3 regions of the Mesorhizobium sp. 113-3-3 genome follow, and region 3 is predicted to be linked to each of the others. Evidence: predicted binding sites of a transcription regulator. Region 3 holds the regulator's gene; each other region holds the start of a gene.
The links. The regulator LexA, encoded in region 3, represses DNA repair genes until DNA is damaged. The targets are predictions, from matches to a motif close to TGTTCNNNNTGTGTTCNG.

Region 1 (4,208 bases), 3.3 Mb from region 3:
GCAATCCGGCGTGACACAGATCCAGCCCGGCATCGAGAGCCTGAGCACCGCCACCCTCAATCTCATGCGCAAGGGCGTGCACGCCTACCAGAACATCCGGCTCCTGCGCCTGTGCGCGGAGTATCTCGTGCATCCCAGCTGGAACATCCTTGGCGGGTTTCCCGGCGAAGATCCGGACGAATACCGTCGTCAGGCCGACCTGACGGAACTCATCGTCCATCTGACGCCGCCGATCTATGTGGGCTGCGTTCGGCTCGACCGCTTCAGCCCGCTCTTCGAGCACGCGACGGAAATGGGCGTCGGCAGTGTCCGCCCGATGGCGGCCTACCGCTACATCTATCCGTTCGCACAGAACGAGCTCACCAATCTGGTCTACTTTTTCGACTTCGACTATCGCGATGGCGAGATGCCCGAAATCTACCTAAGCGATTTGCGAGACGCGGTCGGTCGCTGGAAGGCGTTGAATGCCCATGAAGCGCTGGTCTATCTCGACGACGGCGAGAAGATCATCATCGCCGACCGTCGGCCCGTGTCGGTCGAGAAGCGGATCGTGCTGGCCGGCCTCGATCGCGAGGTCTATCATCTTTGCGAGGATGGTGCGTCGCTCGCCGCGATCGTCCGCTCGCTGACCGCGGCCGGTCGAGCTGCATCCGAAGCTTCCCTGCACCGTATTGTCGAGAGGCTCGTCGGCCTGCGCCTCGTGATCTATCTCGATGATCGATATCTGGCGCTCGCTGTCGACGGAAGCCCGCGCATCGAAATGCTGGCGGATTGCCTCGCCGCGGGTGACGAACCGCCTTCCGATGTCGCAAAGTCGGTGCGCAAGCTGTTCGATGAACTCCCCGATGTGTTCGGACGCCGCCTGATTCACCATCTGGAGCGGAACGCCTCGAAGGAACCTGTCCATGCGTAACGGCTCCTGGGACCTGCCGCGGCTGCTTGCCCCGTTTCGCACGCAATCCTTCTACGACGGTCACTGGGAAACCGATGCGTTGCGCGTCGCGGGCCGGGATGGAAACTATTACGCGTCGCTGTTTGGGATGTCCGACATCGAGGCGCTTCTCGCCTTCACGGCCGGAGGCAATGCGCGTCTCGTCCAGTGGCGCGATGGACGCGTCATTTCGAAGGCACTGCCGCTAACGGGTGATGGCGTGCCGAACATGTACATGATCTATCGGTCCTACCATGGCGAGGGCTATTCGCTGAGCGTCGACCGTCTCGATCTGCGCTGGAAGCAGGTCTCGGCCCTCTGCAAGGAACTGGAGAGCAAGCTGCACTACCCGGTGGCAGCCAATCTCTACATGACGCCACCCGGGGCACAGGCATTTCCGGTGCATTTCGATACGCACGATGTCTTCGTGCTGCAGCTGGCTGGCTCCAAGAGATGGCGGATCTACGGTACGCCGGTTGTTCTTCCCCTCGCCGATACTCCTTCGGCCCTCTCGCCAGGCGAAGCAGGAGAACCACGCGACCCCATCGATCTTGTCGCGGGCGATCTGCTCTACCTGCCCCGCGGCTTGGCGCACGAGGCGCAGACGCTCGGCGAAGCCTCGCTGCACCTGACGATCGGTGTCCATGTCTTTCGTTGGGCGGATGTGCTTTCGGAAGCGCTGACGATGGCGACGCGGAAAGACAGCCGCTTCCGGCAGGCGCTGCCACCGCGATTCCTGGATCGTGATGCGAAGGATTTTCGCGAACCGTTCAAGGCCCTTCTGTCGGTTTTTGCGGACATGGCCGATTGCGAGACCTCGATCTGGCGGGTGGGTCAGCGGCTCCTGACCAATGGTCAGCCTCAACCGGACGGTCATTTCACCACACTGGAGCAACTGCCGCAGCTGAACCCGGGCAGCCTTGTCGCCCAGCGCGCGGGGATGATGTGCAAGGTGACCTCGAGCGGAGGCTCCGCAGCCATCCACTACCCCGGCAACGTGGTCTCGGGGCCTGCAGCCATAGAGCCCGCACTTCGGTTCATCGCCGAGACCCCGAAATTCGCAGTCCGTGACCTGCCGGATTGTCTGGCGGATACCGACAAGGTGGTGCTCGCCGCACGCCTCGTTCGCGAGGGACTGCTGACGATCGTTCGTCTTGGAGCGGCAGAGGCGGCGAACGAAAGGGTGACGCCCTCCCGGCGGAGCCGCCAGGCCGCCAATCGTGCGTGACACGCGCCACTTCGCGGCGCCGACAGAGACGGTGGAGCGAGCCGTTTTCACTTCGTATTAACCATGTTCCGTTTTTGCAACCGGGCTCAATCCCGCCGCAACCCTTGCGTTTGCCTGTTCCTGTAATGTTCTTGATTTGACCGGCAATCTGTGATTGTCTTCCGCGAGGGCCCACGTTCCGGGCCAATCGCAGGGGTTGCGGCCCTTATTTGGGGTGGGGAAATGGTGGCGCGGGTTCGCACGGTCGCTTTCCAGGGCATCGAGGCCGTGCCGGTCGACGTGCAGGTGATGATCGCGCCGGGCAAGGTCGGCATGCAGATCGTCGGCCTGCCCGACAAGGCGGTGGCCGAAAGCCGCGAGCGGGTGCAGGCGGCGCTGCATGCGTCGGGCCTGTCGATGCCGTCGAAGAAGGTGACGGTCAATCTGGCGCCAGCCGACCTGCCCAAGGAAGGCAGCCATTACGATCTGCCGATCGCGCTTGGCCTGATGGCAGCGCTTGGCGCCATTCCGGGCGACATGCTGGCCGGCTATGTCGTGCTGGGCGAGCTCTCGCTCGACGGCACGATTGCCGCCGTCGCCGGCGCCCTGCCGGCGGCGATCGGCGCCAATGCCGAGGGCAAGGGCCTGATCTGTCCGTTCGCCTGCGGGCCTGAGGCCGCCTGGGCCGGCAAGGACTTCGACATTCTGGCGCCGCGCAGCCTGATCGCCATCGCCAATCATTTCCGTGGCACGCAGGTGTTGTCGCGCCCCGAAGCCGGCATCCATGCCGCGGCGCGCGACCTGCCCGACCTCGCCGACATCAAGGGCCAGGAGACCGCCAAGCGGGCGCTGGAGGTGGCGGCGGCCGGCGGCCACAATCTCTTGATGGTCGGCCCGCCCGGCTCGGGAAAATCGATGCTGGCGCAGCGGCTGCCGTCGATCCTGCCGCCGCTGGCGCCGAAGGAATTGCTCGAGGTCTCGATGATCGCCTCGGTGGCGGGCGAACTCGGCGAAGGCAAGCTGACCGACCGGCGGCCGTTCCGCGCCCCGCACCATTCGGCCTCGATGGCGGCGATGGTCGGCGGCGGGTTGCGCGCGCGGCCGGGCGAGGTGTCGCTGGCGCATCACGGCGTGCTGTTCCTCGACGAATTCCCCGAATTCACGCCGCAGACGCTCGATGCGCTGCGCCAGCCGCTGGAGACCGGCGACTGCATGATCGCGCGCGCCAACCACCGCGTCACCTATCCGGCGCGCATCCAGCTGGTGGCGGCGATGAACCCGTGCCGCTGCGGCATGGCCGGCGAACCGGGCTATCGCTGCCTGCGCGGCGAACGCTGCCGCACCGATTATCAAGCGCGTATTTCCGGTCCGCTGCTCGACCGCATTGACCTGCGGATCGAAGTGCCGGCGGTCTCGGCCAGCGACCTGATAAGGCCGGACCGGGCGGAGAAGAGTGCTGATGTGGCGCTGCGCGTGGCACGTGCCCGCACCTTGCAGCGCGAGCGTTTCGAGCGGCTCGGCGTGACCAGCGCCACCACCAACGCCCATTGCGCGCCTTCCGTGATCGAAGACATCGCCATGCCCGATACCGCTGGCCTGTCGCTGCTCAAGGATGCCAGCGAGAAGCTCGCCTTCTCGGCGCGGGCCTACCACCGCGTGCTGAAAGTGGCGCGCACGCTGGCCGACCTCGACGCCAGCGAAACCGTCGGCCGCATCCATCTGGCCGAGGCGATTTCCTATCGCATGAGTTCGGAGCGCGTTGCGCAGGCGGCGTAGTCGAAGGCATTTGCCAGCTTCGCCAGGTCCGTTTTCTCCGGACCGATCCGCTTTTGCCCGGATCAAACGGTCGCCGGAATCAACTTCTGAAGCGTCGGCGTCAGGATCATGCCGAAGGTCAAGACATCGCCATAAGCGCGCGCGGAAAGCATTGCGCCATGCACGGTTGCCATGAAGGCCTCGGCCTCGACGCGAGGCGAAGCGGAAATTGTCAGCGTGCCTTTTTCGGCGCCGCGTTCGATGACGCCGGTCAGCCATCCCGAGAGGAACTGAAAATACGCCCGCACTTCCACG
Region 2 (4,208 bases), 240 kb from region 3:
GCCGGATCGAGTAAAGCGGCGGCACCGCCAGATAGAGGTGACCGCCGCGCACCAGCGCCGGCATCTCCTGGTAGAAGAAGGTGATCAGCAGCGAGGCGATGTGGGCGCCGTCGACGTCGGCGTCGGTCATGATGATCACGCGGTCGTAGCGCAAATCCTCGTCGCGGTACTTTGAGCGCGTGCCGCAGCCGAGCGCCTGGATCAGATCCGATATCTGCTGGTTGGCGGCCAGCTTGTCGTTGCCGGCGCTGGCGACGTTGAGGATTTTTCCGCGCAATGGCAGTACTGCCTGGCTGGCACGATCGCGTGCCTGCTTGGCCGAGCCGCCGGCGGAGTCACCTTCGACGATGAACAGTTCGGCACCGGCCGCCGCGTTCTGTGTGCAGTCGGCGAGCTTGCCCGGCAGGCGCAATTTGCGCACCGCGCTCTTGCGCGACACTTCCTTTTCCTGGCGCCGGCGCACCCGCTCGTCGGCGCGCGCGATCACCCATTCCAGCAGTTTCGAGGCTTCCTGCGGATTGTCGGCCAGCCAATGGTCGAACGGATCGCGGATCGCGGTCTCGACGATGCGGATTGCCTCGATCGTCGCCAGCCTGTCCTTGGTCTGGCCGACGAATTCGGGCTCGCGGATGAACACCGACAGCATGCCGGCCGCCGAGATCATGACGTCTTCGGAGGTGACGATCGAGGCGCGCTTGTTGCCGACCAGATCGGCATAGGCGCGCAAGCCGCGCGTCAGCACGTTGCGGAAGCCGGCCTCGTGGGTGCCGCCTTCGCCGGTCGGGATGGTGTTGCAGTAGGAATTGATGAAGCCGTCGCCGCCGAACCAGGTCACCGCCCATTCGAGCGAGCCATGGCCGCCTTGCTTTTCGCTTTTCCCCGCGAAGATTTCGCGTGTCACCTGGAAGTCGTCGCCGAGCGACGCCTTGAGATAATCCTTCAGGCCGCCTGGGAAATGGAACTCCGCCTTGGCCGGCGTCTGGTCCTTTTCCTTGATCAGCGAGGGATCGCAGGTCCAGCGGATTTCGACGCCGCCGAACAGGTAGGCTTTCGAGCGCGTCATGCGGTAGAGCCGCGCCGGTTCGAAGGCCGCGCCCTTGCCGAAGATCTGCTCGTCGGGATGGAAGCGGATTTTCGTTCCGCGCCGGTTGTGGACCTCGCCGAGCTGCTCAAGGCCGCTTACCGGAATGCCGCGCGAAAAGCGCTGGCGGTAAAGCTGGCGGCCACGCGCGACCTCGACCTCGAGATGGTCCGACAGCGCGTTGACCACGGAAACGCCGACGCCGTGCAAGCCGCCCGAGGTTTCATAGACCTTGGAGTCGAATTTGCCGCCCGAATGCAGCGTCGTCATGATGACTTCGAGCGCCGGCTTCTTGAATTTCGGATGCGGATCGACCGGGATGCCGCGGCCATTGTCGGTAACGGTCAGAAACCCGTCGGCCGACAGTTCGACATCGATGAAGGTGGCATGGCCGGCAACCGCCTCGTCCATCGAATTGTCGATGACCTCGGCGAACAGATGGTGCATCGCCTTGTCGTCGGTGCCGCCAATATACATGCCTGGCCGGCGGCGCACCGGCTCCAGGCCTTCCAGCACCTCGATGTCGGCGGCGCTATAGCCTTCGCTGCCATCCTTGGTCGCCGCAGGACGCTTGGCTGCGGCCTGCACCAGCGGGTCGGCCGGGCGCGCGGGTGTGCGAACAGGCTGCGGCTGCTTGTCCATATTGCCGAAGAGATCGTTGTTGTCGTCCATGCCTGCCATCGGGTCCGATGCTGCGAATCACCCGTCGATACTGCCACGCTTTGCGGCGCCAAGCGACGGAGGTTCCTGTTACGTTCGGGGATTTGACCCGTCTTATCCTAAAACCATTCGATAACCAAGCGGGCGGAAATAGGTCGAATGCGCCCGTTAGACATTCCTGATTCTTTAACAAAGCGGACTAGCGTGAGCCCAACATAACAAGAAACGACGGGCACCAGGGGTTTTCGGCGTGAGGGGCAAGGCCATAACGATGATCGGTATCGCCGCCGTTTTCGGCGCGATCTCGATCTTTGCCGCGGATTTCTGGGTCAAGAGCCAGGCCAAGGCCGATGCCGAGGAGAAGACGGCGTCGATCGCCGCTCCGGCACCGCCCAGGATCGAGTTCAAGACCATCGTGGTTGCGAACGCGCCGTTGCGCTACGGCATGGAGCTCGACCGCACGAAGCTGATCGAAATCCCCTGGCCGGAGGATTCCTTGCCGCAAGGCGCCTTTGCCACCATCGATGGATTGCTCGGCGAGGGCAATCGCATCGTGCTCTCGCCGATCGAGGTCAACGAACCGGTGCTGCTGACCAAGCTGTCGGGGCCGAACGGCCGCGCGACGCTCTCCAACATGCTGACGCCCGGAATGCGGGCCGTGACCATCCGCACCGACGAGATCGCCGGTGTCGGCGGCTTTGTCACGCCGGGCGACCGCGTCGATGTGGTGCTGACGCGCGATGCCGGCGAGATCCAGGAAGTCGCCAAGAACGCGCAAGGCGCGGCCGGCTCGACCATCACCTCCGAGATCGTCGTTGCCGACGCCAAGGTGCTGAGCGTCGGCCAGGGCGCCGACGAGCGCCAGACGACGCCGCAGATCACCAATTCCGTGACCATCGAAGTGACGACCGAAGGCGCGCAGAAAGTGGCGCTCGCCCGTACCGTCGGTACGCTGTCGCTGTCACTGCGCTCCGCCAGCGAAGGCGGTGACGGCAAGAACGGCGTCACCACCATCTCTTCCTTTGGCGGATCGGTGGCGGCCAAGGCTCAGGCCGCGGCAGGCTCGCTGTTCGATGCGATGACCAAGGAGCCGGAGAAGCCAAAATTCAAGACGATCATCGTGACGCGCGGCACGAAGGCCGAGGAATATCAGGTTCCTGCGCGAGACCAAAAGTAAAGGCCGGTGGGGACCGGACGGGACATGGCAATGGTGATGCGTACCCTATTTCGAGTGACGGGCCGGTTGCGCTTCGGGTGCACGCTGGCTATGGCGGTTGCGCTGGCTGCGAGCGGGACGCTCGCTCTGCCCGGCACGGCCAAGGCCGACAATGAAATCGTCTATGTCTCGGCGACCAAGAATGCGTCGATCAAGGTCGCCAAGGGCAAACCCAAGACGATCGTGACGAGTGCCGCCTTCTACCAGATCGTCATCGGCGATCCCGAGATCGCCAACGTCAATCCGCTGACCGACAAATCCTTCTACGTGCTCGGCAACAATCTCGGCACCACCGGCATTGCGCTGTTCGACGAGAAGAAGCAACTCGTCGGCACCGTCGACATCGAGGTGACGCTCGATACGGATCAACTGGCCAGCACCATCCGCGCCAGCGTGCCGGACGCCAAGATCAAGGTCGGTTCAGCCAATGGGCGTGTCGTGCTGTCGGGCGAGGCGGATGATGCGGTCGCCGCCGAAAAGGCAAACAAGATTGCCAGCCGTTTTTCCGGCAATGAGGAGGTTATCAATTCGGTCAACATCTCGTCGTCGCAGCAGGTTCAGCTCAATGTCCGCTTCGTCGAGATCAACCGTCAGGCAGGGCAGGACCTGGGCGCCAAATACAGCGCCAATTTCGCCTATGGCCTCGGCGGGCGCGATGTCTCCATAGATCCGGGAACCGTGCCGACGGCCGGCACCGGCGAAATCATCGGCCGTCTGCTGTCGAACGGCGTGTCGATCGATATCGCCATCAAGGCGCTGGAAGAGCGCGGCCTTGCCCGACGGCTGGCGGAACCGAACCTTATTGCCCGCTCCGGTGAGACAGCGAGCTTCCTCGCCGGCGGCGAATTCCCGATCCCGGTCTCGGAAGACAATGGCAAGATCTCTGTCAGCTACAAGAAATACGGCGTCAGCCTGGACTTCACGCCGACCGTGCTCAAGGACGGGCTGGTCAGCCTCGACATCGCGCCGGAAGTCTCTTCGATCGACGCGTCGGCCTCCTACAATATCGGCAGCATTTCGGTGCCGGGCTTCATCGTGCGCCGCGCCAAGACGTCGGTCGACCTGAAGAACGGCCAGAGCTTCATGATCGCCGGCCTGCTGCAGTCGCAGAACGACATCACCACGTCGCGCATTCCCGGTCTCGGCAAGATGCCGGTGCTCGGGGCGCTGTTCTCGTCGAAATCCTACCAGCGGCGCGAGACCGACCTCGTCATCATCGTCACGCCCTACCTGGTCAAGCCGGTCGATCCG
Region 3 (4,208 bases):
TGGCGCTGGTTGCCGGCACCATCATGGGTCTGCTGCGCGGCGCCTTCGCGCTGTTTCCGGATTTTTCCGCGCGTCGGCCGGTGAAGAAATACGCCGCCGCCGCGGCCCTTTTCTCGATCGCGGCCTATCTCGTCATTTCCGGCGTCGTCGTTGCCGCCGAGCGCAGCTTTATCATGCTGGCGGTAATGCTCATTGCTGTCCTGTTCGATCGCGCGGCGCTGACTATGCGCAATCTGGCGATCTCGGCGATCGCCGTCATTCTGGTGTCGCCGCACGAAGTCGTCGGCCCGAGCTTCCAGATGTCGTTCGCCGCGACCGCGGCGCTGGTTGGTGCCTATGCCGGCTGGGCGGATCACCATGCGGGAAAGACAAGACCGCCACCGCCAAAGCGATCCCTTCCGGGCTTTCTCACACGAAAATTCCTGCTGGCGACGGGCGGGCTGGCCATGACCTCCATCATTGCCGGCTGCGCCACGGCGCTGTTTGCCATCTGGCATTTCCAGCGCGTGTCGCCGCTCAGCCTGTTCGCCAACCTGGCCGTCATGCCGATCGTGTCGCTGATTGTCATGCCTTTCGCTGTTCTCAGTTCTCTTGCGATGCCCTTTGGCGCCGATGGCCCCTTTCTCTACGTGATGGGCAAGGGCCTGACGGCGATGATCGCCATATCGGCTTGGATATCGGAACGCTCGCCGATCGATGCCGTCGGGCTGATTTCCCAGCACTCCGTGCTGCTGGTGACCATCGCACTGGTCATCGCGACAATGGCGACGACCTGGCTGCGGCTCGCGGCCGTGCCATTCGCGCTTGCCGGCCTGCTGACGGTGTCGGATACGCGCACGCCGGATGTGCTGATCTCGGAAGATGCGCGGCTGGTTGCGCTGCCAATCGGCGGCGGCGAACTCGCTGTCAGCCGGGCTCGTCCGAACGAATTCACCGTCGACAACTGGAAACGCGCGCTGACATCCGAAACCATCGTCGTGCCGGAAATGTTCAGCAAGGCGGACGGGCAATTCGACATTGCCGATGCGGTCAACCTGCCGCCGGGAGCGCCATTCTATTGCACTGACGGTGTCTGTCTTGCCCGGCATCCGTCCGGCGCGATCATTGCGCATGTCGAAGACCGCAAGGACACCTGGAAGGCCTGCGGTTTTGCCGATCTGATCGTCGTCAATGACGCGACGGGCTATGATGCCTGCCACAATCCGCTGGTTCTTGTCGTCACCAAACGGCAACTGGCCCGCAAGGGCAGTGCCGCCGTCTTCTTCGACCGCCAATCGGCGACCGGTCCGCCAATTGTCAGCTTCGCGGTGGACGGCCCGTACCGGCCCTGGCACGAGCAGCGAAAATTTTCACGCGAGGCGAGGGGGCTGCCGCCCTATCAAAAACCCGAAAAGCCGTCCGCTCCTGCTCAGTAACGCCGGATCAGCCCGACCAGCTTGCCTTGCACCTTGACCCTGTCCGGTCCGAAGATACGCGTCTCGTAGGCTGGGTTGGCGGCTTCAAGGGCGATCGAGGCGCCCTTGCGGCGGAACCGCTTCAAGGTTGCTTCCTCCTCGTCGACCAGCGCCACGACGATCTCGCCCGGGCTTGCCGTGTTGGCATTGCGGATAATGACCGTGTCGCCATCGAAGATGCCGGCCTCGATCATCGAGTCGCCCTTGACTTCCAGCGCATAGTGCTCGCCGCCCATGATCATGTCCGGCGGCACCGAGATCGAATGCGTCTGGTGCTGGATGGCATCGATCGGCACACCGGCGGCGATGCGGCCCATCACCGGGATCGAAACGGCGGATACCGCGTCGTCGTCATTGCCGGCCGCCGGCAAGCGCGACGGCGCCGGCTTGATCTGGCGGCCGAGGCCGCCCTGACCGAGACTACCCTGGATGACGCTCGGCGAGAATTTCTTTGCCGCGTTGAGACCCGGCGCGATCGAATCCGGCAGCCGCAGCACCTCCAGCGCCCGCGCCCGGTTGGGCAGCCGGCGAATGAAGCCGCGTTCCTCCAGTGCCGTGATCAGGCGATGGATGCCTGACTTGGAGGCGAGATCGAGCGCTTCCTTCATCTCGTCGAAGGAAGGCGGAATGCCACTTTCCTTGAGCCGTTCATGAATGAACATCAGCAGTTCATGTTGCTTGCGTGTCAGCATGGCGGCCCCCAAGGCATTGAACGAAGGGTGTGAACCAGAATCGAAAAACAAACCCAGAACAAACACTATCTGTTCCAGTTGTGTTCCGCAACTGTTTAAAGTTTAATGAATTTGTTAAGGCCTCAGAAATTATCTGGCCCCCGGCAGCAGGGGGCAAGCGACCACGGCGCCATCGGCACATGCATTGAAATTATTTTGGTTAATGGCCTGTGGCCTACCCCAGGGTGCGCTTTGGCATCAGGCGTTTGAGAGGCGTCCGCGGGGCGAATTTGAACGGTGTATCGATCCATTTCCAGCGGAACGAAACGAAACCAAAACGCCAACCATCGCTGGCTATCCGGGAATAGAACGCATTCAGGCTTCCGGCACCGCGCCGGCCAATACCTGCGCATAGGCGCCGGCATCGATATTGCCGCCGGAGATAACGCAGACAACATTGCCCGTTGCGTGCTCGCTGCGCAGAGCGGCGGCGAGCGAGGCGGCACCGGCACCTTCGGCCACGATCTTTGCCTTCGAGAACAACAGGCGCATCGCTTCCGTGACCTGCTCGAGACTGACGGCAATGGCGCCGTCGATCAGCTGATTTGCCAATGGCCAAAGGCCGGGCACCAACGATGGGCCGCCGATGCTCTTGATGAAGGAGGGACGCGTCTTAATCTCGACAATGCGTCCGGCCGCCAACGCCGCCGTGACCGGAGCCGCGTTTTCGTCCTCGACCGCAAACACCTTGGCCTGGCCTCGCATCGCCTTGACCGCACTGGCGACGCCTGACGTCATGCTTCCCCCGCCATAGGGTGTCAGGACGCAATCGACATCGGGCAGATCTTCGACAATCTCCAGGCCAATGGTTCCGTTGCCGGCAAGCACCGCCTGATCGGTGACCGGGTTCACGAGAAGCTCGGCGCCATCGGGCCGTTCGGTTCCGACTATGTAGCGCCACCATGTCTCGTGCGAGACGAAACGCACGTCGCCACCAAGGCGGCGGACCCCGTCGATCTTGGTCCGGGGTGCGTCGGCATACATGTAGGCGGCCATCGGAACGCCAAGCGCTCTTGCCGCCCAGGCCATTCCATAGGCCATGTTGCCGGAACTGATGGTCGACACGCCGTGCCTGAGTTCATCGGCGTCGCGGCAAAGCAAGGCGTTGAGCGCCGGCCTGATCTTGAAGGCGCCGATGGGCGACAATGTCTCGAGCTTGAGAAATATAAGCTGATCGGGCCGGCCGAGATCAGTGCGCAGCAGCGGCGTGCGCGGCAGCCAGGCGCGCAGCCGGTCACGGGCCGCGACGATCTCGTCAAGTGTCGGACGCCGCGGCAGCGTCATCCGGAAACCGCTTTCAGACTGCCAGCGCGTGCGGCGTAGGTGTTGGCGCCGTTGTCTTCGCTGTGGACATAGACATGAAGCGTGTAGCCGATATGCGCCGTCATCAGCGCCTTTGCCCGCTCGACGTCGCGATCGAGCGCCGCTTCCATGATCGCGGTGTGATGCTCGATCGCGATCGCCTCGCGCAAGGCGTCCATTGCCTCGCCATAGCCATCCTTGAGGCCGGCCGCCGCCCGCAATGTCGGCGCCAGGCCGAGAAACCGATGATGCCGCCGCAACTGATCGGCGATCGTCGAGCGGAAGCGCAAAAGCCAGTTGGATGTCGCCGCGCTGAGCAGCGCCGCGTGGAAGGCCTCGTGGCTCTCGTCCCATTTGTCGACGGCCGCATCGGAAGGGTCGTCGACCGCGGTCTTGCAACGGGAGAGCCGGTAGTGGGCGGTGACGACCGCGTCCTCCCATTCCCTGCCGCCATTCGCGATCGATTCCAGGAACAGCGGCATTTCGACAACCATCCGCGCGCGCGCCAGGTCCTCGAGCTCGGTGCGCGACACGGGGGCGACGGTAAAGCCGCGATTGCTGATGGCGGTGACCAGGCGCTCGGCTTCTAGGCGGGACAGGGCTTCCCGCAGAGGCGTCCAGCCGACGCCGTATGTGCCGCGCAGCGCGCTCAGCTTGAGGGGCGCCCCCGGCATGAGACGGGTGGTGAGGATATCGCGCCGCAGCAACTGATAGGCCGCCT

Region 1: a site for LexA is predicted at 2,275-2,292, ahead of JG746_RS03820 (YifB family Mg chelatase-like AAA ATPase). Genes of this name have one in related genera too.
Region 2: a site for LexA is predicted at 1,824-1,841, ahead of parE (DNA topoisomerase IV subunit B). Genes of this name have one in related genera too.

Annotation. Positions count from the first base shown of each region.
Region 1 covers NZ_AP023243.1:824,962-829,169, forward strand. Annotated here, with positions in the region: gene JG746_RS03810 (RiPP maturation radical SAM C-methyltransferase) at 1-913, shown strand, start outside; gene JG746_RS03815 (cupin domain-containing protein) at 906-2,159, shown strand; gene JG746_RS03820 (YifB family Mg chelatase-like AAA ATPase) at 2,382-3,914, shown strand; gene JG746_RS03825 (TetR/AcrR family transcriptional regulator) at 3,977-4,208, opposite strand, start outside.
Region 2 covers NZ_AP023243.1:3,866,775-3,870,982, forward strand. Annotated here, with positions in the region: gene parE (DNA topoisomerase IV subunit B) at 1-1,753, opposite strand, end outside; gene cpaB (Flp pilus assembly protein CpaB) at 2,013-2,918, shown strand; gene JG746_RS18815 (type II and III secretion system protein family protein) at 2,955-4,208, shown strand, end outside.
Region 3 covers NZ_AP023243.1:4,105,054-4,109,261, forward strand. Annotated here, with positions in the region: gene JG746_RS19940 (ComEC/Rec2 family competence protein) at 1-1,415, shown strand, start outside; gene lexA (transcriptional repressor LexA) at 1,409-2,146, opposite strand; gene JG746_RS19950 (pyridoxal-phosphate dependent enzyme) at 2,501-3,469, opposite strand; gene JG746_RS19955 (GntR family transcriptional regulator) at 3,466-4,208, opposite strand, start outside.